DNA from 2 places in the Kineococcus gurbantunggutensis genome. Region 1 is predicted to be linked to the other one. Evidence: predicted binding sites of a transcription regulator. Region 1 holds the regulator's gene; the other holds the start of a gene.
The links. The regulator HrcA, encoded in region 1, represses chaperone genes, less so after heat shock. The targets are predictions, from matches to a motif close to GNTNGCACTCGGNNNNNCCGAGTGCNANC.
Positions count from the first base shown of each region.

Region 1 (14,167 bases):
GGCGTGCACGCCCCCGTCGCGGTCCACGTCCAGGACGTGGCCGCGTGAGAACCGCTGGACCGACACCGGGAGGAACCGTGTCCTCATCCACCACCGGCCTGTTCGCCGGACTGCTGCTGGCGCTGGTCGCCGGGACCGCCGGGCTCGGCTGGTTCCTGCTGGCGCTGCTGTTCGCCGCCGTCGGCTACGGCGTCGGCGCCCACCTGGAGGGCCGCGTCGACCTCACGTCGCTGCTGCCCGGCCGGGGCCGTGGCTGACCGCACGGCGGCGGAGCCGCGCGCCGCGCTGCACCGGGCCGACCCCGGGCAGCGCGGCCGGCTGACCGTCGCCGACCGCGTCGCGCAGCGCCTGGCGCAGGCCGCCGCCGCGGAGGTGCCCGGCAGCGTGCGCACCGACCGCGACCGCTCCGGCGGCGGGGTCGGCGCCGCCGTGGGCAGCGCCGTGGGCGGCGCGCTGGGGCGCGCCTACCCGTCGGCGGACTGCACCCTGGCCGGCAACCGCGTGCGGGTGCGGGTGCGGGTGGCCGCCGCCTGGCCCGTGCCCGCCCCCGACCTGGCGGCGCGGGTGCGCGAGCAGGTCACCGGCCGGCTGACCCGGCTGGGCGGCCTGGTCGTCGACGCCTGCGACGTCACGGTCGCCACCTACGTCCACGAGGTCCGCGAGAGCAGGAGGGTCCAGTGAGCACCCCGCGCACGACGGGCGGCACGCCGCTGTCGCCGGCCAAGCGGCCCACCGGGGCCGGGCGGGTCGGCGCGGTCGGGCCCGTGCTGGCGCTGCTGCTGCTGGCGCTGGCGCTGGTGCTGGGCCGCGAGGCCCTGGTGGCCTGGGGCTCCCTCGGCGGCCCGGCGTGGGCACCGGCGGTGCTCGGCGCCGTGGACGGGCTGCGCCCGGGCCCGGCCGTGGCGGCCGGCGGCGCCGCGGCGGCCCTGCTCGGGCTGTGGCTGCTCGCCACCGCCTTCGCCCGCCGCTCGCGCCGCTCGGTGGCGGTGCGCGGCTCGGCCGCCGCCTCCACCACCACGCGCGACGTGGCGCGGCTGGCCGGCGGCGCCGCCCGGCGGGTCGACGGGGTCCTGGAGGCCTCCGCCAGCGCCGGGCGCCGCAGCGTGGAGGTCGCCGTGGAGGCGACCACCGAGCGGGTCGAGGAGCCCGTGCGCACCGCCGTGAGCGAGGCGCTGCGCGCCCTGGACCCGGTGCCGCGGGTGCGCGTGCGGGTGCGCGCCCCCTCGGCCTCGCCCACCGCCGCACCGGTGGGCACCGCGCCCGCGACGTCCACCCCCGGCCCGCTGCGGGGGTCCGTGCCCGAGGAGGTGGGCCGGTGAGCCGCGGGGTGCTCGGCCTGGACCGCGTCGTGACCGCCCTGCTGGGCCTGGTGCTGCTCGCCGGCGGCGCCGCCGCCGTGGCGTGGTGGGGCGGCTGGCTCGCGCGGGTGCTGCCCGGCGCGCCGCGCGAGCTGTCCACCGCCGGGGCGGACGGGGTCGTGGAGGCGGGCTGGTTCGCGGCCGCCTGCGCGGCGGCCGCCGTGGTGCTGGCGGTGCTGGCGCTGTGGTGGCTGCTGGCGCACGTGCCGCGCCGCGGTGCGGGCACGCTGTCGCTGCCCGGCTCCGGCGCCGGCGGTCAGCTGCGCCTGGAGCCCGACGGCGTGGCCGACGCCGGCGCGCGGGAACTGGAGCTCACCCCCGGGGTGCGCTCGGCCGGCGGGCGGGTGCTCGACGACCGCGGCGAGCTGGTCGTGGAGCTGCGCGCCACCGTGGAGCCCACCGCCGACCTCGGCGAGGTCGCCGCGGCCGCCGACGGCGTCAGCGCCCGGCTGCGGCAGGTGCTCGGGCGCGACGACGCCCGCGGGCGCGTGCTGCTGTCGGTGGCGCGCGACGACCGCTCCCCCCGCGTGCGCTGAGACCCCCGCACCCGCCGGTCCGGCAGGTGCGGGTGGGCACCGGGCGATCCGCCCGCCCCGCGGCTCCGAACAGCGGTGGGGCGCCCGGTGCACCGGGAGCAGGGGGCGGCCCCCAGGACGGGCGGTCGCGCGGGGTCCAGAGAACGGCCCCGCGCGGCCGCCCCCGCACGTCAGGTCTGCTCGACGGGGCAGGCGTACGAGGTGCGCCCGCCCACGCGCGCGACGCGCACCGGCGCGCCGCAGCGCCGGCACGCCTCCCTCTTGTAGACCCACCGCTCGTCGGGCGCGGCGGGGTCGCTGACGACCTGACCGGCCTCGGCGCCCAGCTCCAGGTGCCGCACCGCCAGGTCCCACAGCCGCCCGGCCTCCCCGTCGTCGACGCGCCGGGCCGGGTCGACCCCGGCCAGGAACAGCAGCTCCGCCCGCCACGCGTTGCCGATGCCCGCCCACACCGACTGCTCCAGCAGCGCCGCCCCCACCGAGGAGCGGGCCCCCACCAGCCGGTGCACCGCCTCCTCGCGCGAGGCGGCCGGGTCCAGCGGGTCCGGGCCCAGCGCGGCCAGCAGCGCCTCGCGCTGCGCGTCGTCCAGCGCCTCGCAGGTGGTGGGGGCCAGGAGCGCGAACGCCGCGGCGTCCGCGCCGATCAGCAGGCGGGTGCCGCGCGGCGGCGAGTCCGGCCAGGAGCCGTAGCGCAGGAACAGCCCGCGCATCCCGAGGTGCACGTGCACGGCGGGGGCGCCGTCGAAGGCGTACAGCAGGTTCTTGCCGACGGCGCGCACGCCGCGCAGCAGGCGACCGTCGAAGGGCCCCGCGTCGAAGCGGCCCTGCGGGCTGCTCACCCGGACGGCGCGCCCGGCGAGCGCGCCGTCCTGCTCGCGGGCGTGGCGGTGCAGCAGGTGTCCCTCGGGCACGGCTCCCCCGGTCTCCTCGCTCGGACGCCCATCCTGTCCCGGCCGCGCCGCGCCCGCCCCCGCGGGCCGGGTGGCCGGGTGTCCGGGTGGCCGGGTGGCCGGGTGGCCGGGTGGCGGGGTGCCGGGCCGCGGTTACGGTGGACCGGGTGCAGCGCGGACGCGAGCTCGACGTGGTCCTCTTCGGCGCGTCGGGGTTCGTCGGCCGCCTCACCGCCGCCCACCTCGCCCAGCACGCCCCGCCGGGCACCCGGGTGGGCCTGGCGGGCCGCTCGGTGCAGCGGCTGGAGCGGGTGCGCGCCGGCCTGGGTCCGGCGGCCGGGCGGTGGCCGCTGCTGGGCGCGGACTCCGGCGACGAGGAGTCACTGCGGGCGCTGGCCGGCAGCGCGCGCGTCGTGGTCACCACCGTGGGGCCCTACCTGCGGCACGGGCTGCCCCTGGTGCGCGCCTGCGCCGAGGCGGGCACGCACTGCGCGGACCTCACCGGCGAGGTGCTCTTCGCCCGCCGCAGCGCCGACGGGTTCCACGAGGCCGCCCGCGCCAGCGGGGCGCGGATCGTGCACTCGTGCGGCTTCGACTCCGTGCCCTCCGACCTGGCCGTGCTGCTGACGCACCTGCGGGCCGCGGCCGACGGCGCCGGGCCCCTCACCGACGCCGTGCTGGAGCTGCGCTCCGCGCGCGGCGGCGTCAGCGGCGGCACCGTGGACTCCCTGCGCCTGCAGCTCGACACCGCCCGCGAGGACCCCGCGGCGCGGGCGCTGCTGGCCGACCCGTACGCGCTCAGCCCCGACCGCGCCGCCGAACCCGACCTCGGCGAGCAGCGCGACCTGTTCCGCCCGCACCGGCGCGCCGAGGACGGCGCGTGGGCCGCGCCGTTCGTCATGGCCCCGTACAACACGCGCGTGGTCCGGCGCAGCAACGCGCTGCTCGGCCACGCGTACGGGCCCCGGCTTCGCTACCGCGAGGTCGTGGCGTTCACCGGCCCGGCCGCCCCCGCGGGCGCGCTCGCCGTCACCGGCGCCCTGGCCGCCCTCGCCGGGGCGCTGTCGCTGCGCCCGGCCCGCCCGCTGGTGGACCGCCTGCTGCCCGCCCCCGGCAGCGGCCCGGGCGAGCGCACCCGCCGCACCGGCCGGTTCCGCGTCGAGCTCGACGCCCGCACCGGCGGAGGGCGCCGCTACCGCACCACCGTGGCCGCGCAGGGCGACCCCGGCTACGCCGCCACCGCCGTCATGCTCGGCGAGAGCGCCCTGGCCCTCGCCCTCGACGGCGACGCCCTGCCCGGCGCCGCCGGGGTGCTCACCCCCGCCACCGGCATCGGCACCGCCCTGGCCGACCGGCTGCGCGCGCGGGGCTTCACGCTGCGCACCGACGCGGTCGCGTGAGCCGGGCACAACGGCGCCGACGGACCCGGGGTCCTCGCCCGGGTCCTGCCCCGGTCCCGGCCCGAGTCCCCGTCCGGGCGACCGGACGGGACACCCCCGGCGGCCGGGCGGGACGCCCCCGTGGACCCCTACCCCTGCACGCGCCGCGTCTCGGGGAAGAGCAGGTCCAGGAACCGCTGCGCGGTCGGGCGGGGCTGGTGGTTGGCCAGGCCGGGGCGCTCGTTGGCCTCGATGACGACGTGCTCGGGCCCGGAGACGTCGGGCACGAGCAGGTCCAGGCCGGTGACGGGGATGCCGATGGCGCGGCTGGCGGCCACGGCGGCGTCGACCAGGTCGGGGTGCAGGTCGTCGGTGACGTCGTCGATGGTGCCGCCGGTGTGCAGGTTCGCGGTGCGGCGGACCTCCAGTCGCTCGCCGCGGGGCAGCACGTCGTCCAGGGAGTACCCGGCGTCGCGCACGACCGCCTCGGTGGTGGCGTCCAGCGGGATGGTGGACTCCCCGCCGGTGGCCGCGTGGCGGCGCCGGCTCTGCCGGGCGACGAGGGTGCGGATGTCGTCGGTGCCGGTGCCGATGACGGCGGCGGGGCGGCGCACGGCGGCGGCGACGACCTCGTGGTCGATGACGACGATGCGCAGGTCCTGCCCGGCGACGAACTCCTCCACCAGGACGTCGGGGCAGTTCGCCGAGGCCTCGGCGACCGCGCGGCGCAGGGCCTGGCCGTCGGCGACGCCCACGGTGATGCCCTTGCCCTGCTCGCCGCGGGCGGGTTTGACCACGACCGGGCCGGTCTCGGCGATGAGCCGCTCGGCGGCGGCGAGGCCGCCGGTGTCGGCCAGGGGGTCGGGGGCCAGCTCCACCGCGCGCGGGACCCGCACGCCGGTGGCGGCGAGCAGGCGCCGGGTGACGCGCTTGTCGTCGCAGCGGCTCATCGCCACCGCGCTGGTCAGCTCCGAGAGGGACTCGCGCGTCAGCAGCGAGCGCCCGGCGTACGTCAGGCGCATCTCGCCGCTGGGGGCGTCGGTGACCTCCACGCGCACCCCGCGGCGCAGGGCCTCGTCGGCGACGATGCGCGCGTAGGGGTTCAGCTCGCCGAGCTGCTCCGGCTGCGGGGCGAACAGCGGGCGGTTGATGGGGTTCTTGCGCTTGACGACGACGGGCGCGGCGGGGCGGAAGCCCAGGCGCCGGTACAGGGCGATGGCGCCGTCGTTGTCGTGCAGGACGGACAGGTCGAGGATGGCGCGCCCGCGCGCGACGTAGCGCTCGGCGAGGACCCGCACGAGCGCCTCGCCGGTGCCGCGGGGGGCGGCCTGGGGGTCGGCGGCCAGGCACCACAGGCTGGCGCCGCCGTCGGGGTCGCCGAAGGCGAGGACGTGGTCGACGCCGGTGACGGTGCCGACGACCTCGCGGGTGCGGGTGTCCTCGGCGACGAGGTAGGTGAAGGTGCGGGTGCGGTGGTTGGCCCACATGACGTCGGGGTCGGAGGCCACCATGCCGTTGGCCGCGTAGAGGCGGTTGACGTCCTCCAGCTCGGAGCGCTCGCGGACCATGCGCACGAACACGTCGGGGTTGCGGTCGCGCGGGGGCCGGTAGCGCGCCAGGTCCAGGCGGAACGTGATGGAGGGGTCCATGAACAGCTCGTGCGGCGCCAGGCCCACGAGCACCTGCGGTTCGCGCACGTACATGGCGATGTCGCGCTCGCCGGTCTCCTCGGCGCGCAGGGCGTCGACGACGTCGCGCTGGTCGGTGAAGGTGTGCCCGAACACCAGCCGGCCCCAGCCCATGTCGAGGGCGACGTCGGTGGCCATGTCGCGCGTGAAGTGGCTGGGCGGGCGCTGCCAGGTGCGGCTGGAGATGGCGGGCGCGTCGGTCCGCCCGCGCAGGCCGGCCACCCTGCCCCGGCGCCGGATCCCCGCGGAGCTCATCGTGGTCACCTCCCGGCCCGCTCAGTCGATCCCGTGCTGCTGCAGCCACAGCTCCAGCAGCCCCAGCTGCCACAGCTTGTTGCCGCGCAGGGGGGTCAGCTCGGCGTTGGGGTCGCGCACCAGCTCGGAGACGTACTCGGGGCGGAACAGCCCGCGCCGGCGGGCGGCCTCGCTGGACAGGGCGTCCTTGACCAGGCCGAGGACCTTGCCCTCCAGGTGCGTGATGGCCGGCACCGGGAAGTAGCCCTTGGGGCGGTCGATGACCTCGGCGGGGATGACCTTGCGCCCCACGCGCTTGAGCACGCCCTTGCCGCCCTCGGACAGGTGCAGCTCGGGCGGGATCGCGGCGGCCAGCTCGACGAGCTCGTGGTCGAGGAACGGCACGCGCGCCTCCAGGCCCCAGGCCATGGTGGTGTTGTCCACGCGCTTGACGGGGTCGTCGACGAGCATGACCTCGGTGTCCAGGCGCAGCGCGGCGTCCACGGCGGTCTCGGCGCCGGGCGCGGTGAAGTGCCGGCGCACGAGGTCCAGCGAGGGGTCCTGCTCGAGCATCCACTGCGGCTGCAGCACCTGGGCCATCTGCGCGTGGTCGCGGTCGAAGAACGCCTTGGCGTACGCGGAGACGCCCTGCTCGGGGGTCAGCCCGGCCAGCGGCGGGTACCAGTGGTAGCCGCCGAAGACCTCGTCGGCGCCCTGGCCGGACTGCACGACGCGGATGGACTGCGAGACCTGCTGGCTGAGCAGGTCGAAGGCGACGACGTCGTGGCTGACCATCGGCTCGTGCATGGCGCCCACGGCGTGGCCCAGGGCGCCGACGAGCTCGTCGCCGGTGACGCGGATGCGGTGGTGGTTCGTGGCGTACCGCTGCGCGATGACGTCGGAGTAGGCGAACTCGTCGCCCTCGCGCCCGCCCACGGACTCGAACCCGATGGAGTAGGTCGCCAGGTCGCTCTGCCCGGCCTCGGCGAGCAGGCCGGTGATGAGGCTGGAGTCCAGCCCGCCGGAGAGCAGCACCCCGACGGGCACGTCGGCGACGGTGCGCCGGCGCACCGCGGCGCGCAGGGAGTCCAGGACCGCGTCCTCCCAGTCCTCGCCGGAGAACCCGGCGTACTGCTCGCGGCGCACGTGGGCGGCGTTCCAGTAGCGGTGCTCGCGGCTGGTGCCGTCGGCCTCGACGACCCGCACGGTCGCCGGGGGCAGCTTGCGCACGCCCTTGAGGATCGTCAGCGGGGCGGGCACGACGGCGTGCCAGGTGAGGTAGTGGTGCAGGGCGACGGGGTCGATGGTGGTGTCGACGTCGCCGGCGGCCAGCAGCGCCGGCAGCGAGGAGGCGAAGCGCAGCCGCCCGGGCGTCTCGGCCAGGTACAGCGGCTTGATGCCCAGGCGGTCGCGCATGAGCACCACGCGCCCGGAGTCCCGCTCGTGCAGGACGACGGCGAACATCCCCTTGAGGTGGTCCACCACGTCGGTGCCCCACCGGTGGTAGCCCTTGAGGATCACCTCCGTGTCGGAGGTGGAGCTGAACCGGTAGCCGTGCCCGGTCAGCTCCTCGCGCAGCTCCTTGTAGTTGTAGACGCAGCCGTTGAAGACGGCGTGCAGGCCCAGCTCGGGGTCGACCATGGGCTGCGAGCCGCAGGCGGACAGGTCGATGACGGACAGCCGGCGGTGCCCGAAGGCGACCCGGCCCTGCGCCCAGTACCCCTCGCCGTCGGGGCCGCGGGGCGCCAGCGGCTGGGACATCCGCTGGACAGCGCCGATGTCCGCAGGCCGACCGTCGAACGTGATCTCACCGCACAAGCCGCACATGCCGCACCATCCAACCCTGGGATCAGCCGGGCGGCCAGGTGAAGCCCCGGCCCCCGAGGACGTGGCCGTGGACGTGGGGCACCGACTGCCCCACGTCCTCACCGGTGTTGAAGACGAGCCGGAAGTGCCCGCCGCAGCGCTCGTCGGCCACCCGCTGGGCGACCTCGACGAGCCGCGCCAGGGTGGCCGGGGCCGCGGCGGCGAGCTCGGCGACCGTCTCGTGCCGCTCGCGCGGGACGACGAGGACGTGCACGGGCGCCTGGGGGTCGGCGTCCTCGAAGGCGACGACGAGGTCGTCGGAGTGCACGATCGTCGCGGGCAGCTCCCCGGAGACGATCCTCAGGAAGAGGTCGGCGGGGGCTCGTCCGTTGCGGCTGCCGCTCATGCGCGAACCGTACCCGCGCGGCCCGCCGCCCGCCCTCCTGCCCGGCGCGGCGGATCCGCTCCGCTTGGATGTCAACCGTGACCGCCGCTCGCTCGTCGTACTCGTGTGGAGATGCTCAGTGCGCGGCGCGCCGTGGCTGACCGGCGGGTCGAGCGCGCCCCCGGCGCGGTGGGCGCCGGTGCCGGCGCGGGCGCCGGCGCGCTCGCGGACGACCCCGGGGACCCGCGCGGGTGGGACGCCGACACGGCCGTGACGGTCCTGTACGCCGCGCACTGGCGCCGCCTGGTGGGCCTGGCCGCGGAGTTCACCGGGGAGACCTCCACCGCCGAGGAGGTCGTGCAGGAGGCCTTCGTGGCGCTGCACCGCCGCTGGCGGCGCCTGGACGACCGCGCCTCGGCGGTGGCGTACCTGCGGCAGGCGGTGGTCAACGGCGCGCGCGACGTGCTGCGCCACCGCGCGGTCACCGACCGCAGGCGCCCGCTGCCCGACCCGGCCCCGGAGGGCCCGGAGGAGCGGGCGGTGCGCTCGGCGGAGCACCGCTCGGTCCTGGCCGCGCTGGACGCGCTGCCGGCGCGGCAGCGCGAGGTCCTGGTGCTGCGCTACTCCGCGGAGATGTCCGAGCAGGGCATCGCCGAGGCCCTGGGCATCAGCCGCGGGGCCGTCAAGACGCACGCGCACCGGGGGCTGGCGGCCCTGCGCGCCGGTCTGGCCCGCCAGGAGGAGACCCCGTGAACCACGACGACGAGCGCGACCCCCGCGACGGGGACCCGCGCGGGACCGACCCCCGCGGCGGCGGGCCGGTGGACGCCGGCCCGCTGCCGGACCCCGCCGCCGACCCGCTGGCGCGCGCGCTGCGCGACGCCCTGGCCGCCCGCGCCGACGCCACGCAGCCCGCCGACCGCCTGGAGGAGATCCGCATGAGCACCACCGCCCGCCGCCGCGCCACCCGCGCCTGGACCGCCGTCGCCACCACCGCCGCCGTGGTGGTCGTGGGCGGCAGCGCCTACGCCCTCGCCGGGCGCGACGGCGAGGCGGTGCGCACGGTCGCGTCCTCGCCGACCTCCCCGGCCGCCGCGAGCAGCTCCACCGCCCCGGCGGCCCCGGCACCGGCCCCCGCCGCGGAGCGGGCGAGCACGACGGCCGCGGCGCCGCGGCCGAGCGCGACGCCCACCGGCGCGAGCAGCGCCACGGCGCCGGCGACGGCTCCGGCCAGCCCCGACGCGGCGGCCCCGGGCACGAGCGCCGCGGGCCTGCCGCTGCCGACGGGCTCGGCGAGCGTGCCGGTGTACTGGCTGGGCGGGGCGCGCTCCTCGCTGTTCCGCGAGTTCGTGCGCGCGGGCGGCGAGGGCGACGACGCCGACCGGGCGCTGGCCGCGATGCTCGCGGGCGAGCCGTCCGACCCGGACTACGACTCCCCCTGGGCGCCGGTCACCGGCGGCGGCGTCACGCGCGAGGCCGACCGCCTCGTGGTGGACCTGCCCGCCGGCGCGGCGCCGGGCTCGCTGGACCCGGCGCGGGCCGCCGCGGCCGTGCAGCAGCTCGTCCACACCGTGACGGCCGCCGCGGGCGAGGACGTGCCCGTGGAGGTCCGCGAGGACGGCCGGGCCGAGCCGGTGCTCTTCGGGTACGCGGTGCCCGCCACCGTCTCGCGCGCCCCGCAGGCGGAGGTGCAGGCCCCGGCGTGGATCACGTCGGTGGACACCGGCACCCCCGGGCAGGTGGTCGTGGCCGGCGTCGGCTCGGCCTTCGAGGGCACGCTGCTCTACACCGTCACCGACGCCTCGGGGGCGGAGGTGACCCGCGGCCCGGCGCAGGCCGGCGCCAACGGCGCGTTCGCGGAGTTCTCGGTGACGGTCCCGCTGCCGGCGGGCGAGTACACGGTGCTGGTGGAGCGCCCGGACGAGTCCGGCGGCGCGGCCGGCGAGCAGCCGGCGGGCGACACGAAGACCTTCACCGTGCGCTGAGGCGCTGAGGCGCCGAGGCGCCGAGGCACCGAGGCGCCGAGGCACCGAGGCGCCGAGGCGCCGAGGCGCCGAGGCACCGAGGCACCGAGGCACCGAGGCACCGAGGCACCGAGGCACCGAGGCACCGAGGCACCGAGGCGCGGCGGGGACCCCGGGGCCCCCGCCGCGCCCGCGCTCAGCGGTTGCCGAAGCGCCCGCGCAGCTTGGAGAAGACGCCCTGGTGGGCCGGGGCCAGCTTGCCCGCCGGGCGCACCTCCCCGCGCAGCTCCGCCAGGCGGCGCAGCAGCTCCTCCTGCTCGTCGTCGAGGTCGCGCGGGGTGCTGACCTCCAGGGTGACGAGCAGGTCGCCGCGGCCGGTGGAGCGCAGGTGCTCGGCGCCCTTCTGCTTCAGGGTGACGACCTCGCCGCCCTGCGCGCCGGGGCGCACGTCGACGTCCTCGGTGCCGTCGAGGGTCTCCAGCGGGATCGTCGCGCCCAGCGCGGCGGCCGTCATGGGGACCTCCAGCGTGCACAGCAGGTCGTCGCCGCGGCGGGTGAAGACCGGGTGCGGGCGCTCGTGGATCTCCACGTACAGGTCGCCGGGCGGGCCGCCGGCGGTGCCCACCTCGCCCTGCGCGGCGAGCTGGATGCGGGTGCCGGTGTCCACGCCGGCGGGCACGCGGATGGTCAGCGGCCGGCGCGCGCGCACCCGGCCCTCGCCGGAGCACTCCAGGCACGGCGAGGGCAGCACCGTGCCGAAGCCGCGGCACGTCGGGCACGGCTGGCTCGTCATGACCTGCCCGAGCAGCGAGCGCACCACGCGCTGCACCGAGCCCTGCCCGCCGCAGATGTCGCAGGTCTCCGGCTGGGTGCCGGGCTGGCAGCAGGTGCCCTTGCACGTCGGGCACAGCACCGCGGTGTCCACCTGGATCTGCCGCTCGCCGCCGAAGGCGGCCTCGGCGAGGTCGACGTCCACGCGGATGAGGGCGTCCTGGCCGCGCTGGGTGCGGCTGACCGGGCCGCGGCCGCTGGGGGCGCCGCTCTGCCCGAAGAACGCGTCCATGATGTCGGAGAAGCCGAAGCCCTGGCCGAAGCCGCCGGCCGCCCCGGGAGAGCCCCCGCGGTCGTACTGGGCGCGCTTGTCCGGGTTGGACAGCGTCTCGTACGCCTGGGAGACCTCCTTGAACTTGTCCCCCGCGTCGGGGTCGGAGGTGACGTCGGGGTGGAGCTTGCGCGCCAGCTTGCGGTAGGCGCGCTTGATCTCCTCCGCCGAGGCGTCCCTGTTGACGCCGAGGACGTCGTAGTAGTCGCTCACGGGGTGCTCAGGTCTCCCGTCGGTCGGGTGGTCGGTCGGGTCACTGGGACAGGATGCGGGACACGTAGCGCGAGACCGCGCGCACCGCCGCCATCGTGGTCGGGTAGTCCATGCGGGTGGGCCCCAGCACGCCGAGGCGGGCCAGCACCTCGCCCTCGCCGTAGCCGCTGCTCACCACGGACGTCTCGGGCAGGCCGAGGTGGAGGTTCTCCGCGCCGATGCGCACGGTGAGCGCGCCGCGCTCGCCGCGCTCGCCGGACTCCTCGGCCATCTCCTGCACCAGCCGCAGCAGCACGACGTGCTCCTCCAGCGCCTCCAGCACGCTGCCCAGGCTGGCGGACAGGTCCGCGCCGGAGCGCACCAGGTTGGCGGTGCCGGCGATGACCACGCGCTCCTCCAGGCCCGCGGCCAGGCAGTCGCCCAGCGCGGCGAGGACCTCGGCGGCCACGGCCGCCTCCGCGGGCGGGCTGGAGCCGACCAGCACGGGCAGCTGCTCGCGGGCCTCCTTCAGGCGCTTGCCGGCCACGGCGGCGTTGACGCGGTCGCGCAGCGCGGCCAGCGCGCCGGGCAGGGACTCCGCGTCGGTGGCCGAGCGCACCTGCACCACGCGCTGCTCCACCCGGCCGGTGTCGGTGATGAGCACCAGCAGGGCGCTGCGCCCGCCCACGGGCACGACCTCCACGTGCCGCACCGCGGCGCGCGAGAGGGAGGGGTACTGCACGACGGCGGCCTGGCGGGTGATCTGCGCCAGCAGCCGCACCGTGCGGTCCACGACGTCGTCGAGGTCGACGGCGCCCTCGAGGAAGGTCTGGATGGCGCGGCGCTCGGCCGGCGTCATGGGCTTGACGCTGGCCAGGCGGTCCACGAAGAGGCGGTAGCCCTTGTCGGTGGGGATGCGCCCGGCGCTGGTGTGCGGCTGGGTGATGTACCCCTCCTCCTCCAGCACCGCCATGTCGTTGCGGATCGTCGCCGGCGAGACGCCCAGGCGGTGGCGCTCCACGAGCGCCTTGGAGCCCACCGGCTCGTGGGTCGACACGTAGTCCTCGACGATGGCGCGCAGCACGGCGAGCCTGCGGTCGTCGCTCACCCCACACCCCCCGCTCGACGCGTCCCGGGGCGGCCGCCCCGCTGGCACTCAGGTCGCCAGAGTGCCAAGTCTAGGCCAGCGCGCCTCCACCGCGAGGCGCGGCGCCCTCGTTAGCGTGCCGCGGGTGAGCCCCAGGCACCCGTCCACCGACCGCTACGGCGCCGACGTGCTCGCCGCGGACCCGCACCCGCGGCGGCCGGCGCACCGCGAGGAGCCCGCCGTGCGCGGGCTCGTCGTGGAGGACGTGGAGACCGGCTGGGTCGGCGCGGTGGTGCGCGTGGAGAAGAGCGGCGGCGTGCACGTCGTCGTCCTGGAGGACGCGCGCGGGCGCACCCGCACCTTCCCGCTCGGGCCCGGCTTCTGGATCGACGGGCAGCCGGTGCGGCTGGTCGCCCCGAGGGGCCCGGCCGCCCCGGCGGCGCCCACCCGCACCGCCAGCGGCTCGGTGGCGGTGCCCGGCGCCGCGGCCCGCACCGCGCGCGCCTCGCGCATCCTCGTGGAGGGCCGCCACGACGCGGAGCTGGTCGAGAGGGTGTGGGGCGACGACCTGCGCGTGGAGGGCGTCGTGGTGGAGATGCTCGACGGCGTCGACGACCTCGCCGCCGCGGTGCGCTCCTTCGGCCCGCGCCCCGGCCGGCGCGTCGGCGTGCTGGTGGACCACCTCGTGCCCGGCTCCAAGGAGTCGCGGATCGTGGCGGCCGTGGGCGCCGACCCGCACGTGCTGGTCGTGGGCCACCCCTTCGTCGACGTCTGGCAGGCGGTGCGCCCGCAGCGGCTGGGGTGGGAGCGCTGGCCGGTCATCCCGCGCGGCACGTCCTGGAAGCACGGCGTGCTCGCCGAGCTGGGCTGGCCGCACGCCACGCAGGCCGACGTCGCGCACGGCTGGAAGCGGATCCTGGGCACCGTGCGCAACTACGCCGACCTGGAGCCGGCGCTGCTGGGGCGCGTGGAGGAGCTGGTGGACTTCGTCACCGCGGACGCGGCGGACCGCTGAGGCGCCCCTCCCCCGGCGGGGGGAGCCGGCCCGGCACCGGCACCACCCGCGGGAGGACGACGCGACCCCGGCCGGCGCGCGAGGATCGTCGGGCAGCAGCACGCACCCAGCCCCGGAGGACGCCGTGAGCGACCCGCACCAGCCACCCCGGCCCGACCACGGCCCGCAGGACCCGTACGGGCAGCAGCCGTACCCCCAGCAGCCGTACCCCCAGCAGCCGTACCCGCAGGGCCAGCAGCACCCGCACGAGCAGCCGTACCCGTACGAGCAGCCGTACCCGCCGCAGCACGTCCCGCCGGGGGCGGTGTCGGTGCAGGACGAGCGCACCTGGAGCGTGCTGGCGCACGTGGGCACGCTGCTGGTGTGGGTGAGCCTGCCCGTCGTCGCGCCGCTGCTGGTCTTCCTGGTCTTCAAGGACCGCAGCCGGTTCGTGCGCGAGCACGCCGCCGAGGCGCTCAACGCGAGCATCTCGCTGGTGCTCTACGAGCTGGTGCTGGGCGTGCTGGCCGCCCTGCTCTTCTTCCCCACGTT
Region 1 is NZ_JBJLSG010000045.1:18,204-32,370, forward strand. It holds gene ACRYR7_RS10795 (hypothetical protein) at 1-48, shown strand, start outside; gene ACRYR7_RS10800 (DUF2273 domain-containing protein) at 78-257, shown strand; gene ACRYR7_RS10805 (Asp23/Gls24 family envelope stress response protein) at 250-681, shown strand; gene ACRYR7_RS10810 (DUF6286 domain-containing protein) at 678-1,319, shown strand; gene ACRYR7_RS10815 (hypothetical protein) at 1,316-1,894, shown strand; gene ACRYR7_RS10820 (DNA-formamidopyrimidine glycosylase family protein) at 2,065-2,805, opposite strand; gene ACRYR7_RS10825 (saccharopine dehydrogenase family protein) at 2,952-4,184, shown strand; gene ngg (N-acetylglutaminylglutamine synthetase) at 4,313-6,106, opposite strand; gene ACRYR7_RS10835 (N-acetylglutaminylglutamine amidotransferase) at 6,128-7,912, opposite strand; gene ACRYR7_RS10840 (HIT domain-containing protein) at 7,935-8,297, opposite strand; gene ACRYR7_RS10845 (RNA polymerase sigma factor) at 8,547-9,029, shown strand; gene ACRYR7_RS10850 (Gmad2 immunoglobulin-like domain-containing protein) at 9,026-10,261, shown strand; gene dnaJ (molecular chaperone DnaJ) at 10,437-11,555, opposite strand; gene hrcA (heat-inducible transcriptional repressor HrcA) at 11,596-12,642, opposite strand; gene ACRYR7_RS10865 (DUF3097 family protein) at 12,767-13,636, shown strand; gene ACRYR7_RS10870 (DUF4870 domain-containing protein) at 13,761-14,167, shown strand, end outside.

Region 2 (14,167 bases), on a different contig from region 1:
GTCCATGATGACGAGCGAGGGCCGCTCGACGGGCCAGCGGGTGAGCGCCTCCTCGCCGGAGGCCGCACCCACGACGCGCGTGACGCCGGGGACGGCGGCCACCATGCGGCGCATCGCCTCGCGAGCCAGCGGGAGGTCGTCGCAGACCAGAACCGTAGCCACCACTTACCTCTTCCCTGTACGGGTGGAGCGCACCCGTCCGTGGGAGCGCCGCGACGCGCGTCGGGCGCGCCACGCTGAGGTCATCGGCACGCCGGGGCACCCACCTGAGCGTCCGATAACGGGTGGAGCGCTCCGGTGTCAAGCGGGTCCGCCGGAACGGGGGCGGCAGAAGGGGCCGGGCCGGTGTCCGGGCCGGTGTCCGGGCCGGCGCGCGGGTGCCGGGCGGGCCGTCCTCAGGCGTGCACGGCGGCGGCGCACCGGCGCACCGCGTCGGCCAGGGACGCGGCGCGCTCGCAGCCCTCGACGGCGGCCGGCCAGCCGGGCCCGCTGAGCACGAGCAGGGGCGCGGGCCGCACGGCGAGCAGCGCGGCCAGCGCGGCCACCTGGGCCGGGGAGCGCTCGGCGCGCGCGTGCAGCAGCACCGCAGGGGGCCGCGCGCGGCGCACGGCCGCGGCCAGCATCCGCACCGGCACCCCGTCGCCCACCGCGCGGGCGCCGGCGCCGGCCTCGGCCAGCGCCGCGGCGGCAGCCACCAGGACCGGCCCGCGGGGGGCGGGGTCGAGGCCGGCGAGCACGACGGAGCGCTCGTCGTCGCGGGTGGGCAGCAGCGCCAGGGCGCGGGCGACGGCCTCGTGCAGGGCGGCGTCGTCGGTGGTCAGGGCCGGGCCCAGGACCGCGTCCCAGGCGGCGGCGGCGCCGCGGGCGCGCACCTCCTCGGCGAAGCGGTCGGCCAGGCTCTGCACGGCCCAGTCCTGCAGCTCGTCCAGCCCGCGCGGGGCGGCGGGCTCGTCGTCGTCGGCCTCGTCCGCCTCGTCGTCGGCCTGCTCGGCCGCCTCGGCCGCGGCGGTGCCCCCGCCGGCGGGGGCGACCGGGCCCGCGTCCGCGGCCAGACCGGCGCGCGGGTCGGCGGCCGGTCCCCCGGCGCGGCCGGGGGCGGCCTGCTCGGGGCCGGCGACGGCGGCGGCGTCGGCGGCGGCGGCCTCGACGACGGCGGCGGGGATGGTGGAGACGCTGGCCAGCGCGAAGCCGCCGTCGGCCACGGCGGTGGTGGCGGCGAGGGCTGCGGCCTCGGCGGGCGCCACGCCCTCCAGGGTCAGGCGGCGCATGACGACGAGGCGGGCCAGGTCCGTGGAGGAGTAGCGGCGGTGGGCCCCGGCGGTGTGCTCGGAGGGACCCAGGCCGTAGCGGCGGTCCCAGGTGCGCAGCGTGGCCGGCGCCACGCCGAGCCGGCGCGCCACCGCCGCGACGGTCAGCGTCATCCGCGGGGCCGACGGGGCTCCTTGGGGCGGCGAGGACACGCACCGATCTTCCCGCGCCCCGGACGGGCGCGCCACTCACCGCGCCGAGCGGTGCTCCACCCGGGCGACCGGACCGCGCCACCGGGTTGTTCAGCGTTGTTCACCGCAGGTCAGCAACGGTGCGGGCCGGTGAGCGAAAGTTGTTCACAGGGTTGTCCACCGGTGGTGCACGACGGGCGCGCACGCAGCGCGACGATCGATCGCCGTGTGGTGCAGGTCACACGGCTCACTTCTGAACAACCTGCCCCCAGGGCCTTGAACAACTTCTGACGCGGTTGTAGCGTCCTACCTCGTCAGCAAGATCCACCGCCCCGGCGGTCCCCCCGCACCACGCACCTCAAGGAGCGCACCATGGCCGAGATCTCCCGCCTCCCCGGACCCGTCGCCGACATCTGGGAGTGGCAGCTCATCGGTGCCTGCCGCGAGGCCGACCCGGACCTGTTCTTCCACCCCGAGGGCGAGCGCGGCCCGGCCCGCCGCAACCGCGACGCCGCCGCCCAGGCCGTGTGCGCCGGCTGCCCCGTGATCGAGCAGTGCCGCAAGCACGCCCTGAAGGTGCGCGAGCCCTACGGCGTCTGGGGCGGCCTGACCGAGGACGACCGCGAGACCATCTACGCCGCCGAGCGCCGCCGCACCCTGCGCATCGCCAGCTGACGCCGCCCGGCGGGCGGGGGCCCGCCGGCGTCGCACGGCGCCACCGCGCACGGGACGGTGCGGTGCGCGGGACGCCACGACGAGCAGCACGGCACGACCAGCACGACTCAGCAGCACGACGCAGCAGCACCGGCGGCACCGCCGCCGGGACGACGGAAGGCCCGGCCCCCTCGGGGGGACCGGGCCTTCGTCGTGCTGCGGGAGGGGTCAGTGGCCGTGGCCGTGACCGTGGCCGGCGGCCGCCGGCTCCTCCTCCTTCTTGTCCACCACGAGGGTGTCGGTGGTCAGGACCATCGACGCGATCGAGGCGGCGTTGCGCAGCGCCGAGCGGGTCACCTTCACCGGGTCGATGACGCCGGTGGCCAGCAGGTCCACGTACTCGCCGGTGGCGGCGTTCAGCCCGTGGCCCGGCTCGAGGTCGCGGACCTTCTCGACCACGACGTAGCCCTCGTGGCCGGCGTTCTCCGCGATCCAGCGCAGCGGCTCGGTGGCGGCGCGGTGCACCAGCTTCACGCCGGTCGCCTCGTCGCCCTCGAGGCCCAGGCCGCCCTCGAGCACCCGCACCGCGTGGGTCAGGGCGCTGCCGCCGCCGGCGACGATGCCCTCCTCGATCGCGGCGCGCGTCGCGGAGACGGCGTCCTCGATGCGGTGCTTCTTCTCCTTGAGCTCGACCTCGGTGTGCGCGCCGACCTTGATGACGACGACGCCGCCGGCGAGCTTGGCCAGGCGCTCCTGGAGCTTCTCGCGGTCCCAGTCGGAGTCCGTGCGCTCGATCTCGGCCTTGATCTGGGCCACGCGGCCCGCGACCTCGTCGGAGTCGCCCGCGCCCTCGACGATCGTGGTGTCGTCCTTGGTGACGACGATGCGCCGGGCGGTGCCCAGGACGTCCAGGCCGACCTGGTCGAGCTTGAGGCCGACCTCCTCGGCGACGACCTGGCCGCCGGTGAGGGTGGCGATGTCGCCCAGGATCGCCTTGCGGCGGTCGCCGAAGCCGGGGGCCTTGACGGCCACGGCGTTGAAGGTGCCGCGGATCTTGTTGACGACCAGCGTGGACAGCGCCTCGCCGTCGACGTCCTCGGCGATGATCAGCAGCGGCTTGGAGGCCTGCAGGACCTTCTCCAGCAGCGGCAGCAGCTCGGTGACCGTGGAGATCTTGCCCTGGTGCACGAGGACGTACGCGTCCTCCAGCACCGCCTCCTGGCGCTCGGCGTCGGTGACGAAGTAGGGCGAGATGTAGCCCTTGTCGAACTGCATGCCCTCGGTGAAGTCCAGCTCCAGCGCGGTCGTGGAGGACTCCTCGACCGTGATGACGCCGTCCTTGCCGACCTTGTCGAAGGCCTCGGCGAGCAGGTCGCCGACGGTCGCGTCCTGCGCGGAGATGGTGGCGACGTGGGCGATGTCGCCCTTGCCGTCGACGTCGCGGGCGAGCTTGAGCAGCTCGTCGCTCACCGCGTCGACGGCCGCGTCGATGCCGCGCTTGAGGGCGGACGGCGCCGCGCCGGCGGCGACGTTGCGCAGGCCCTCGTGGACCATCGCCTGCGCCAGGACGGTCGCGGTGGTGGTGCCGTCACCGGCGACGTCGTTGGTCTTGGTGGCGACCTCCTTGGCGAGCTGGGCGCCGAGGTTCTCGTACGGGTCCTCGAGCTCGACCTCGCGGGCGATGGTGACGCCGTCGTTCGTGATCGTCGGCGCACCCCACTTCTTGTCGATGACGACGTTGCGCCCCTTGGGGCCCAGGGTCACCTTGACGGCGTTGGCGAGGGCGTCGACACCGCGCTCCAGGGAGCGGCGGGCGTCCTCGTTGAACGAGAGCTGCTTGGCCATGCGCTTCTTCCTTCCAGATCCTCGTGCGGCAACGGCAGACGCCCCGGGCACCCGGTGACTCGGGCGCCCGGGGCGTCGTGACCTGCTGCGGCTTACTTGGAGACCTTGGCGAGCACGTCGCGCGCCGAGAGGATCAGCAGCTCGTCGCCGCCGTACTTGACCTCGGTGCCGCCGTACTTGGAGTAGATGACCTTGTCGCCGACGGTGACGTCGACGGGCACGCGGTTGCCGTTGTCGTCCACGCGGCCCGGACCCACGGCCAGGACCTCGCCCTCCTGGGGCTTCTCCTTGGCGGTGTCCGGGATGACCAGACCGGAAGCGGTCGTCTGCTCCGCGTCGAGCGGCTTGACGACGATGCGGTCCTCGAGCGGAGTGATGGAGACCGACACTGGGCGGCCCTCCCCTTCTGCGTACTCGGTGCGGATCTGGCGTACTGGTGGGTCGGGTGCGAGGCGGGCGCGCGACCGTCGTCGCGGGTGCCGGGCGGCGCCGCCTCGCTGCTGGCACTCCCGGTCAGGGAGTGCCACCGACGCTGGGAGAGAAGTTAGCACTCCCGCCCACCGAGTGCCAGGGACGGTCCCCGCCTGGCACAGTCGGGCGGGTGGACCCCGCCGACGTCGCCGCGCTCACCTCCCCCGCCGGGCGCGCCCTGCTGGACCTGGTCGCCGCCGCCGGCCCCGCGGACCCCCTGGCGCTGGGCCAGCGGCTGCGCCGCGAGGGCCACGAGCCCGCCCTGGTGGCCCTGGCCATGACCCAGGCGCGCCTGCGCGAGCGCGCCGCCGCCAAGCTCGGCCCGCGCGCGCACGGGCTGCTGCTGACCGCCGCCGGGGTGGAGCAGGCCACCCGCGCCGTCGTGGCCGCCGAGCACGCGCGCCGCTTCGCCCAGGCGGGGGTGCGCCGCGTGGCCGACCTCGGCTGCGGGATCGGCGCCGACTCCCTCGCCTTCGCCGACGCGGGCCTGGGCGTGCTGGCCGTCGACGCCGACCCCGGCACCGCCGCGGTGGCCGCCGCCAACCTGGCCGGGCGCGCCGAGGTGCGCTGCGCCGACGTCACCGCCGGCGTCACCGGCGAGCTCGGGCCCGGCGACGGCGCCTGGTTCGACCCGGCCCGGCGCACCGCGGGCGGGCGGCGCCTGTTCGACCCCGAGGCCACCTCCCCGCCGCTGTCCTTCGTGCTGGCCACCGCCGCCGCCGTGCCGGCCACCGGCGCCAAGCTCGCCCCGGGCCTGCCGCACGAGCTGGTGCCCGCCGGCGCCGAGGCGCGGTGGACGTCCGTGGACGGCGACGTGGTCGAGTCCGCGCTGTGGTGCGGGCCGCTGGCCCGGCCGGGCGTGGCCCGCAGCGCCCTGGTGGTGCGCGGCGGCGAGCGCTTCGAGCTCGACGACGCCGACAACCCCGTGCCGGACGTCGGCGCGGTCGGCTCGCACCTGCACGAGCCCGACGGCGCCGTCATCCGCGCCGGCCTCGTCGGCGCCGCCGCCCGGCTGCTCGGCGGGCGCCTGGTGGACGAGTCCATCGCCTACGTCACCACCGACGGCCCGGCGGCCTCGCCGTTCGCGCGCTCCTACGCCGTGCTGGACGTGCTGCCGTTCGGGCTCAAGGCGCTGCGGCGCCACCTGCGCGAGCGCGACGTGGGGCCGCTGACGGTGAAGAAGCGCGGCACCGCCGTCGACCCGGACGTGCTGCGCCGCCAGCTCGCCCTGAAGGGCTCGGTGCCGGCCACCGTGGTGCTGACGCGGGTGGCCGGCCGGCAGTCGGTGCTCGTGGTGGAGCCGGTGGCCTGAGCGCTCGCGCGCCGGGGCTCACAGCCGCGCGCGCAGCACCAGCGCGTCGATGCCGCCGGGCTCGTAGTAGCGCGCCCGGCGGGCGATCTGCTCGAAGCCCTCCGAGCGGTACAGCGCCTGCGCCGGCTCGTTGTCGGCGCGCACCTCCAGCAGCACGTGCGTGGCGCCGCCGGCGCGGGCGGCCCCCAGCAGCGCGCGCAGCAGCCGCCGGCCCAGCCCGCGGCCCTGCGCCGCGCGCGCCACGCCGAGGGTCTGCACGTCGGCGTCGGCGCCGGCCACGGCCAGGCCGCCGTAGCCGAGCACCTCCCCGCCCTCCAGCGCGACCAGGTACGTGCGCCCCGGCGCGGCCAGCTCGCCCCAGAACGTCTCGGGCGACCACGCGGTCGGCCCGAACAGGTCGGCCTCCAGGCGGTGCACGTCCGCCAGGTGCCACCACCGCGCCGGGGCGAGCACGACCCCGCCGGCGCCCGTGCCCGTCGCGGTCCCCGGTGCGCAGCTCACCGGGGCGACGCTACCCGCCGGCCGCCGGGCCCACCGCCGGGCTCGGCGGGTGGCCCGGCGGCCGGCGCGGCGGGTGGCTCAGCGGGTGGTGCTGCGCTCGTCCGCGGCGCGCACGTCGAGCAGGGTGTTCGCCCGGATCGTGAACCGCTTGGTGCCCCACATCATCGCCGCGGCCAGGAAGGGCAGGACGCCCAGCGCGTACAGGCCCGCGTCGTCGGAGCCGAACGCCTCGGCGATGTTCGCCCGCAGGATCGGGGCGACGAACCCGCCGAGGTTGCCCAGGGAGTTGATGAGCCCGATGCCGGCCGCGGCGGCGGTGCCGGCCAGGAACGCCGTCGGGAACGACCAGCAGATGGGACCGGTGGACAGGAACGAGCACACCGCCAGGGTGATGAAGACGATGCCCAGCACCGGGCGCCCGGTCGAGCCCGCCCACGCGGAGCCGAAGATGCACAGCCCCGTGGTGGTGAAGAACAGCGTGCCCAGCAGCCGGCGGCGGTGCACCGTGTTCGCGACCCGGCCGACGAAGTAGCAGGCGAAGAGGCCGAAGAACCACGGGATCGCGGCCAGCAGGCCCACCTCCCAGCCGACGTCGCGCCCGACCAGGCGGGAGACCTGCTGCGGCAGGTAGAACGTCACCCCGTACACGGCGATCTGCAGGCAGAAGTAGATGACGGTGAAGTACCAGACCTTGCCGTGGCGCATCGCCGCCGCCACGCCGCGCGGGCCGTCCTCGTCCTTGACGGCGTTCTCGTCGGCCATCACCTCCCGCAGGGCCCGCTTCTGCCCCTCGTCGAGGAACTTCGCCTCCTGCGGGGAGTTGGTGAGCAGGAAGAACGCCGCGACACCGGCCACGACCGCCAGCCCGCCCTCGACGGCGAACATCAGCTGCCAGCCGGCGACCCCGTCGATGCGGTCGCCGATCGAGATCAGCGCGCCCGACAGCGGGGCGCCGATCATCTGCGAGAACGGCTGCGCCAGGTAGAACACGGCGAACATCTGCACGCGCACCCGGTTGGGGAACCACTCCGCCAGGAACATGATGACGCCGGGGAACAGCCCGGCCTCGGTGACCCCGAGCAGGAAGCGCAGGACGATGAACGAGGTCTCGCCCTGCACGAACGCGAAGGCCGCCGAGACCAGCCCCCACGTGATGGCGATGCGGGCCAGCCACGCCTTGGCGCCGAAGCGCTGCAGCGCCAGGTTGCTGGGGATCTCGAAGAGGGCGTACCCGACGAAGAAGACGCCGGCGCCGAAGGCGTACGCGGCGGCGCTGATGCCGCGGTCGACCTCGAGCCCCTCCTCGGCGAAGCCGACGTTCGTGCGGTCCAGGAAGGCGACGACGTACAGGACGACCAGCATCGGCATGAGCCGGCGGGAGGCCCGCGAGACGGCGGAGCGCAGCTCCGGTGAGGCCAGGCGCTCGTGCGCCGAGGAGGACGAGGGTTGGGGCGACGTCGGTGTCATGACCGCTCCACGGTGAGGGGAGCCCCCACGCTGGCGGCGCGCACGGGCCGTGTCAACCGCGACACGGCCCGTGCGCGGCCGCGCCGGGTCAGAGCAGCGCGTACCCCAGGCAGGCCAGGGCGAAGCCGACGACCCCGATGACCGTCTCCATCACCGTCCAGGTGCGCAGCGTCGTGGGCACGTCCATGCCCAGGAAGCGGCCCACCAGCCAGAACCCTGAGTCGTTGACGTGGCTCAGGGCCGTGGCCCCGGCGGCGATGGCCACCACGACGAAGCACAGGTCCAGGCTCGAGAGCCCGGCCGCGGCGTCCACCGCCGGCGCGATGAGCCCGGCCGTCGTCGTCAGCGCCACCGTGGCCGAGCCCTGCGCCACGCGCAGGCCCAGGGAGATGACGAACGCCGCCACGATGACCGGCAGGCCGGCGGCCTCCAGGGTGTCCGCCAGCGCCGCGCCGATGCCGCTGGTGCGCAGCACGTAGCCGAACATGCCGCCGGCGCCGGTGATGAGGATGACGGCGCACACCGGCCCCAGGGCGCCGTTGGCCAGGTCCTCCACCCGGCTCCTGCTGAAGCGGCCCCGGCCCAGCACGACCATCGCGACCAGGACCGCGATGAGCAGCGCGACCGGCGTCTGCCCGAGCAGGCGCAGCACCTGCACCCAGCCGGCGTCGCCGTCGACGCTGCCCGCGGTGGCCAGCGTGTTCAGGCCGGTGTTGAGGAAGATGAGCACCAGCGGCAGCAGCAGCAGGAGCACCACCGTGGTGAACGCCGGCGGCGGGCCGGGCAGCTCCCCGCCCTCGCTCGCGGCGGGCTCGCCGGCGCCGCCGCCCGTGGCCGCGGCCCCGGTGGCCGGGCCGCCGGCCCCGCCGTCCGCGCCGTCCGCGCCGGCGCCCGCCCCGGCGGAGGAGCCCTGCCCGCCGCCGACGTTCGCGGCCACCCGCCCGGCCCACTCCGCCGGCAGGGGCACGTCGGTGCGCCGGGCGGCCCACAGGCCGAACAGGTAGCAGGAGACGAACCAGGTGGGCACGGCCAGCACGGTGCCCACCAGGATCAGCAGGCCGATGTCGGCGCCCAGGCCCAGCAGTTCGCCGGCGGCCACCGGCCCCGGGTGCGGCGGCACGAAGGCGTGCATGACGGCGAAGGCGCCGGCCGCCGGCAGCGCGTAGCGCAGCACCGAGCCGCCGAAGCGGCGGGCCACGGAGAAGATGATCGGCAGGAAGACGACGAACCCGGCGTCGAAGAAGATGGGGAAGCCGAAGATCAGGGAGGCGACGCCCAGGGCCAGCGGCGCGCGCCGCTCCCCGAACCGGGCGATGAGGGTGTCGGCGAGCACCCTGGCGCCGCCGGTCACCTCCAGCAGGCGACCGATGATCACGCCGAACCCGACGAGCAGCGCGACGCTGGCCAGCGTGCTGCCGAAGCCCTGCAGGAGGGTGTCGACCACGTCGCCGGTGGGGATGCCGGTCGCCACGGCGGTCAGGACGCTGACGAGCACCAGGGCCGGGAAGGCGTGCAGCTTGAAGCGGATGATGAGCAGCAGCAGCACGGCGACGGCGGCGGCGGCGATCGCCAGCAGCACTCCGGTGCCGTAGGCGGGTTCGACCTCGGTCATCGGGACCTCCGGGGACGGGGACGGCGGTGTCCCGCGGCCGGCACCGGGCCGGGGCGGCACCCCACCGGCACGTCGCGGTGCTCGAACCCTCCCACGCCGGACCGGCGTGTCAACCGTGCGCCGGCCCGGCGCGCCGACCGCGCGCCGCGTCCGGCGCCCGGCTCAGGCGGTGACGCGCTTGCGCGCCGCCGGCTCCACCGCGTCGGGGCGGCGCAGGTACAGCGGCTCGGCCGGCAGCAGCCCGGGCCCGCCGCGGCCGGCGAGCGCGTCCACGGCGACCTGCGCCAGCCAGCCGGCGTCGACGTCGGCGAGCGGGCCCGCCGGGCCGAGCTCGTCCGGGTACAGCGCCGCGCCGCGGCCCACCACCGGCAGGCCCGCGCGCGCGACCGCCGCCGCCGGGCCCACGTCCGGGCCCGCGGTGCGCACCGCCCGCCCGTCCTGCGCGCGGTAGCGGGCGGTGTGCACCTCGCGCCGGCGCGCGTCCGTGGCGACGAGGAACTCCGCGCCCACCAGGCCCTGCGCGAGCGCCTGCGCGGCCAGCGCGTCCAGCGAGCACACCCCGTGCAGCGCCGCCCCCCACGCCATCGCCAGGGTGCGGGCGGTGACCAGCCCCACCCGCAGGCCGGTGAAGGGCCCCGGGCCCACGCCGACGGCGACGTCGGTGACCTCGGTGCGCTCGCGGCCGGCGGCGGCCAGCGAGGCGGCGACCGTCGGCACGAGGACCTCGTTGTGGTGGCGGGCGTCGCCGGCGCGGCGGGCGTCCAGGACGCGCTCGCCGTCGTGCAGCGCCACGGCGACCCCGTCGGTGGCGGTGTCCAGGGCCAGCATCAGCACGCCCGGCAGCTTAGGGCGTGGCCGGGAAAGGCGTGGCGCGGCGGGACCCGCAGCCGCGAGGCTGCGCACGTGGGGACCCCGGTCGTGGAGGGCGTCGTGGAGGGTGTCGTGGACCGGTCCGACGCCGCGGTGCTGCGCTGGGCGGCGCGGCGGGTGGAGGTGACCGGCGCGCCGGTGCTGGTCAAGCGGCGCCCGTGGTCGCGGGTGTGGTGGCTGCCCGTGCCCGGCGGGCGGGCCTGGCTCAAGGCGTGCCCGCCCGCGGTGGCGCACGAGGTCGCGCTGGTGGCCGCGCTGTCCGCGCGCGGCGCGCCGCACCTGCTGGCACCGCTGGCGGCCGACGCCTCCCGCGGGTGGCTGCTCACGCCCGACGGCGGGCCCACGCTGCGCGAGGCGCTCGCGGCGGCCCCGCGCGGCGGCGACCCCTGGCCGGCCGCCCTGGCGCGCTACGCGCAGCTGCAGCGGGCCAGCGCCCCGCACGTCGGCGAGCTGCTCGCCCTCGGCGTGCCGGACGCGCGGCCGCCGGTGCTGGCCGACCTCGCCGCCGCCCTGGTGCAGCGCCGCGCCCCGCACCTGCGCGGCCTGCTGCCCCGCGTGGCGGACGAGGCCGCGGAGCTGGCCGAGCTGGGACCGGAGCCGACCGTGCAGCACGACGACCTGCACGACGGCAACGTCCTGGCCGCGGGGCTGCGCCCCTTCGACTGGGGCGACGCCTGCGTGGGGCACCCCTTCACGAGCCTGCGGGTGGGGGCGCGCCCCGGGCGCGCCGACGGCGACCGCGCGGCCCACCTGGCCGGCTGGCCCGGGGCGCCGGGGGTGCTGCAGCGCGCCGCTGACCTGGCCGTCCACCTCGGGGCGATCACCCGGGCGCTGTCGTGGGAGCGCGCCCTGGCGTCGGCCGAGGACGCCGGGGACGCGGTGCCCGGCGGGTTCGCCGACGCCCCCGCGCGCTGGCTGGAGCGGCTCAGCGAGCCGGTGGGCGCGGCGTGACGCCCCCGTCCCCGCTGCCGTCCCCGCTGCCGTCCCCGCTGCCGTCCCCGTCCCCGGGCCCGGTGAGCGCCGCCGCCAGGTCCACCCCGGCCCAGCGCCGCCCGTGCGCGCTCAGCCGCGCCGCGCGCGGCTCGACGGGCACCTCGCCGGACTCCCCCGCGGGCGCGGCGCCGTGCGGGCGCTCCAGGTGCACCTCCAGCCGCTGCCCGGTGAGGTCCTCCACCAGGCCGGCGCCCCACTCCACGACCGTGACGGCCTCCTCGGCGTCCGCGTCCAGGTCGAGGTCGTCGACCTCGGCCAGGGAGCCGACCCGGTAGGCGTCCACGTGCACCAGCGGCGGGCCGCCGCGCAGCGAGGGGTGCACGCGGGCGATGACGAACGTGGGCGACGTGACGGGCCCGCGCACCCCCAGCCCCTCGGCCAGCCCGCGGGTCATCGTCGTCTTGCCGGCGCCGACGTCGCCGGAGAGCACCACGAGGTCCCCGGCGCGCAGCAGCGCGCCCAGCCGGCGGCCCAGCGCGACGGTGTCCGCGTCGGTGGCCAGCCGCAGCTCCAGCACCGCCGCGCTCACCGCCGCCCCCGGCGGGCCCGGGCCGCGCGCGCCGCGCGGGCCGCGCGCGTGCGCTCCGCCAGCGGCAGCACGACCTCGTCGCCGGGCGGGGCGCCGTCCCCGTCGGCGGTGGCGCGCGCCAGCAGCCGCTCCAGCCGGGACGTCACCACGGCGGGGTGCTCCAGCATCACCAGGTGCCCGGACTGGCGCACCAGGACGTGCTCGGCGCCGGGGACCGCGTCGGCGATGGTGCGCCCGTGCGCGGCGGGCGTCATCAGGTCCCGCTCGGCGGCGACGACGAGGACCGCGCGCCCGGCCAGCGCGGTCAGGGCCTCGCTCTCGTCGAGGGTGCCGAACGCCGGCAGCAGGTCGGCGATGGTGCCCACCGAGGTGCCGGCCATCATGCGCGCGGCCAGCCGCTCCACCTCCGGGGCGACCGGCGAGGCGAAGGACCAGTGCGACACCAGGCGCTGCTCCACCTCGGCGCCCAGGCGCCGGCCGCGCTCGAGCACGTCGGCGCGCTCGGCGGTGCGCTGCAGCGCCTGCTCGGCCCAGCGCACCAGGTGGCGCCCCAGCAGCGGCAGGCCGTGGTCGAAGGCGGCCAGGCCGCCGGAGCTGGTGGCGACGAGGGCGACGGCGCGGGTGCGCTCGAGCAGGTCCGGCCGGCGCACCGCCAGCTCCATGATCGTCATCCCGCCGAGGGAGTGCCCCACCAGCACCAGCGGGCCGGTGGGCACCACCGCGTCCAGCACCTGCCCCAGGTCGTCGGCCAGCCGCGCCACGCCCACCGGCCCGGCCGGGCCGCGGGTGGAGCGCCCGTGGCCGCGGTGCTCGGGCAGCACCAGGCGGTGCCGGCCGCGCAGCGCCAGGCGCTGGAAGTGCCAGGCGTCGGCGGACAGGCCGTACCCGTGCACCATCACGACGGTCGGCGCGCCCGCCGGCGCGGCGTCGGCGGGGTCGACCTCCACGTGCAGGCGCGCGCCGTCGTCGACGGTGACCTCCACCGGCTCGCCCACCAGCGGGTGCAGCTCCTCGCGGGCCGCGACGGCGGGGCGCCGGCGCGGGCGCAGCGCCCCGGCGGCCCTCACGCGGCGCCCCCGGCCACCGCGCCCGTCCAGCGGCGCGGCACGCGCGGGCCGATGCGGGTGACGACCTCGTAGGCGATCGTGCCGGCGGCGTCGGCCCAGTCCTGCGCCGTGGGCTCCGCGGGGCGCCCGGCGGCCTCCCCCGCGCCGAAGACCACGACCGGCTCGCCGGGGCCGGGCCGGTCGCCGTCGAGGTCGACGACGACCTGGTCCATGCACACCCGGCCCAGGACGGGCCGGCGGCGGCCGCCGACGAGCACCGCGCCGGCGCCGGCGGGGCCGGAGGAGGCGTGCCGGGGCAGGCCGTCGCCGTAGCCCAGGGGCACCAGGCCCAGCGTGGTCGCCCGCGTCACCACGTGCGTCAGGCCGTAGGAGACCCCCGCGCCCGCCGGCACCGCGCGCACGTGCGCCAGGCGCGCGGTGAGCGTCATCGCCGGCACCAGGCCCAGCTGCGCGGAGGTGGCCACGTCCGGCGCGGGGCTGACGCCGTACAGCGCGATGCCGCAGCGGGCCAGGTCGAAGCGCGCGCGCGGCTCGAACAGCGCGGCCGCGGAGTTCGCGTGGTGCAGCAGCCCGGGTTCCACGCCGCGGGAGCGGGCGGTGGCCACCGCGCCGGCGAAGGCCGCCAGCTGCGCGTCCACGGAGGCGTCGCCGGGGGCGTCGGCGGAGGCGAAGTGCGCCCAGGTGCCGCGCACCCGCACGGCGCCCTCGGCGACCAGGGCGGCGACCGCGTCGAGCAGGTCGGCCCACTCCGCCGGGGAGGAGCCCCCGCGCGACATGCCGGTGTCCAGCTCCAGGTGCACGCCGGCGGTGCGCCCGGTGGCGCGCGCGGCGGCGGCGACCTCGGCCAGCGCCCACGGCGCCGCCACCGACAGGTCCACGTCCGCCGCCACGGCCGCGGTCAGGTCCAGCCCGGGGGTGAGCAGCCAGGCCAGCACGGGGGCGGTGACGCCGGCGCGGCGCAGCGCCAGCGCCTCGTGCACGTGCGCCACGCCCAGCCAGGTCGCGCCGCCGGCCAGCGCCGCACGGGCCGCCGGCACGGCGCCGTGCCCGTACCCGTCGGCCTTGACCACGGCCATCAGCTGCGCGCCGGCCAGCCGCCCGCGCAGGACGGCGGCGTTGCCGGCGACCGCGTCCAGGTCGACGACGGCCTCGGCGGGCAGCCCGGGCGACGGCTCGGGCGGCGGCTGCGGCGAGGGGTGCCCACCGGCGCGCGATGCGGCGGCGCGGTCCTCGGTCCGGTGCGCGGCTTCGTCCACGGGTGAACCCACGCCTCCGACGGTACCCGGACCCGCGCGCCCCTCCCCCGCCCCGGGCCGCGGGCCCGGCTCACCAGCCCGGCAGCGACGTCAGCGCCGCCGGCACCGCCTCGGCGACGTCCAGCGCCGTCAGCGGCCCGCCCGCGCTGGC
Region 2 is NZ_JBJLSG010000007.1:41,414-55,580, reverse strand. It holds gene ACRYR7_RS02350 (response regulator) at 1-162, opposite strand, end outside; gene ACRYR7_RS02345 (MerR family transcriptional regulator) at 396-1,421, opposite strand; gene ACRYR7_RS02340 (WhiB family transcriptional regulator) at 1,812-2,114, shown strand; gene groL (chaperonin GroEL) at 2,322-3,938, opposite strand; gene groES (co-chaperone GroES) at 4,031-4,327, opposite strand; gene ACRYR7_RS02325 (class I SAM-dependent methyltransferase) at 4,540-5,721, shown strand; gene rimI (ribosomal protein S18-alanine N-acetyltransferase) at 5,740-6,222, opposite strand; gene ACRYR7_RS02315 (MFS transporter) at 6,301-7,689, opposite strand; gene ACRYR7_RS02310 (GntP family permease) at 7,778-9,301, opposite strand; gene tsaB (tRNA (adenosine(37)-N6)-threonylcarbamoyltransferase complex dimerization subunit type 1 TsaB) at 9,464-10,129, opposite strand; gene ACRYR7_RS02300 (phosphotransferase) at 10,205-11,122, shown strand; gene tsaE (tRNA (adenosine(37)-N6)-threonylcarbamoyltransferase complex ATPase subunit type 1 TsaE) at 11,097-11,681, opposite strand; gene ACRYR7_RS02290 (alpha/beta fold hydrolase) at 11,690-12,760, opposite strand; gene alr (alanine racemase) at 12,757-13,920, opposite strand; gene ACRYR7_RS02280 (NAD(P)H-hydrate epimerase) at 14,087-14,167, opposite strand, start outside.
Region 2: groES (co-chaperone GroES) is a predicted target of HrcA. The motif match lies at 4,482-4,510, and genes of this name have one in related genera.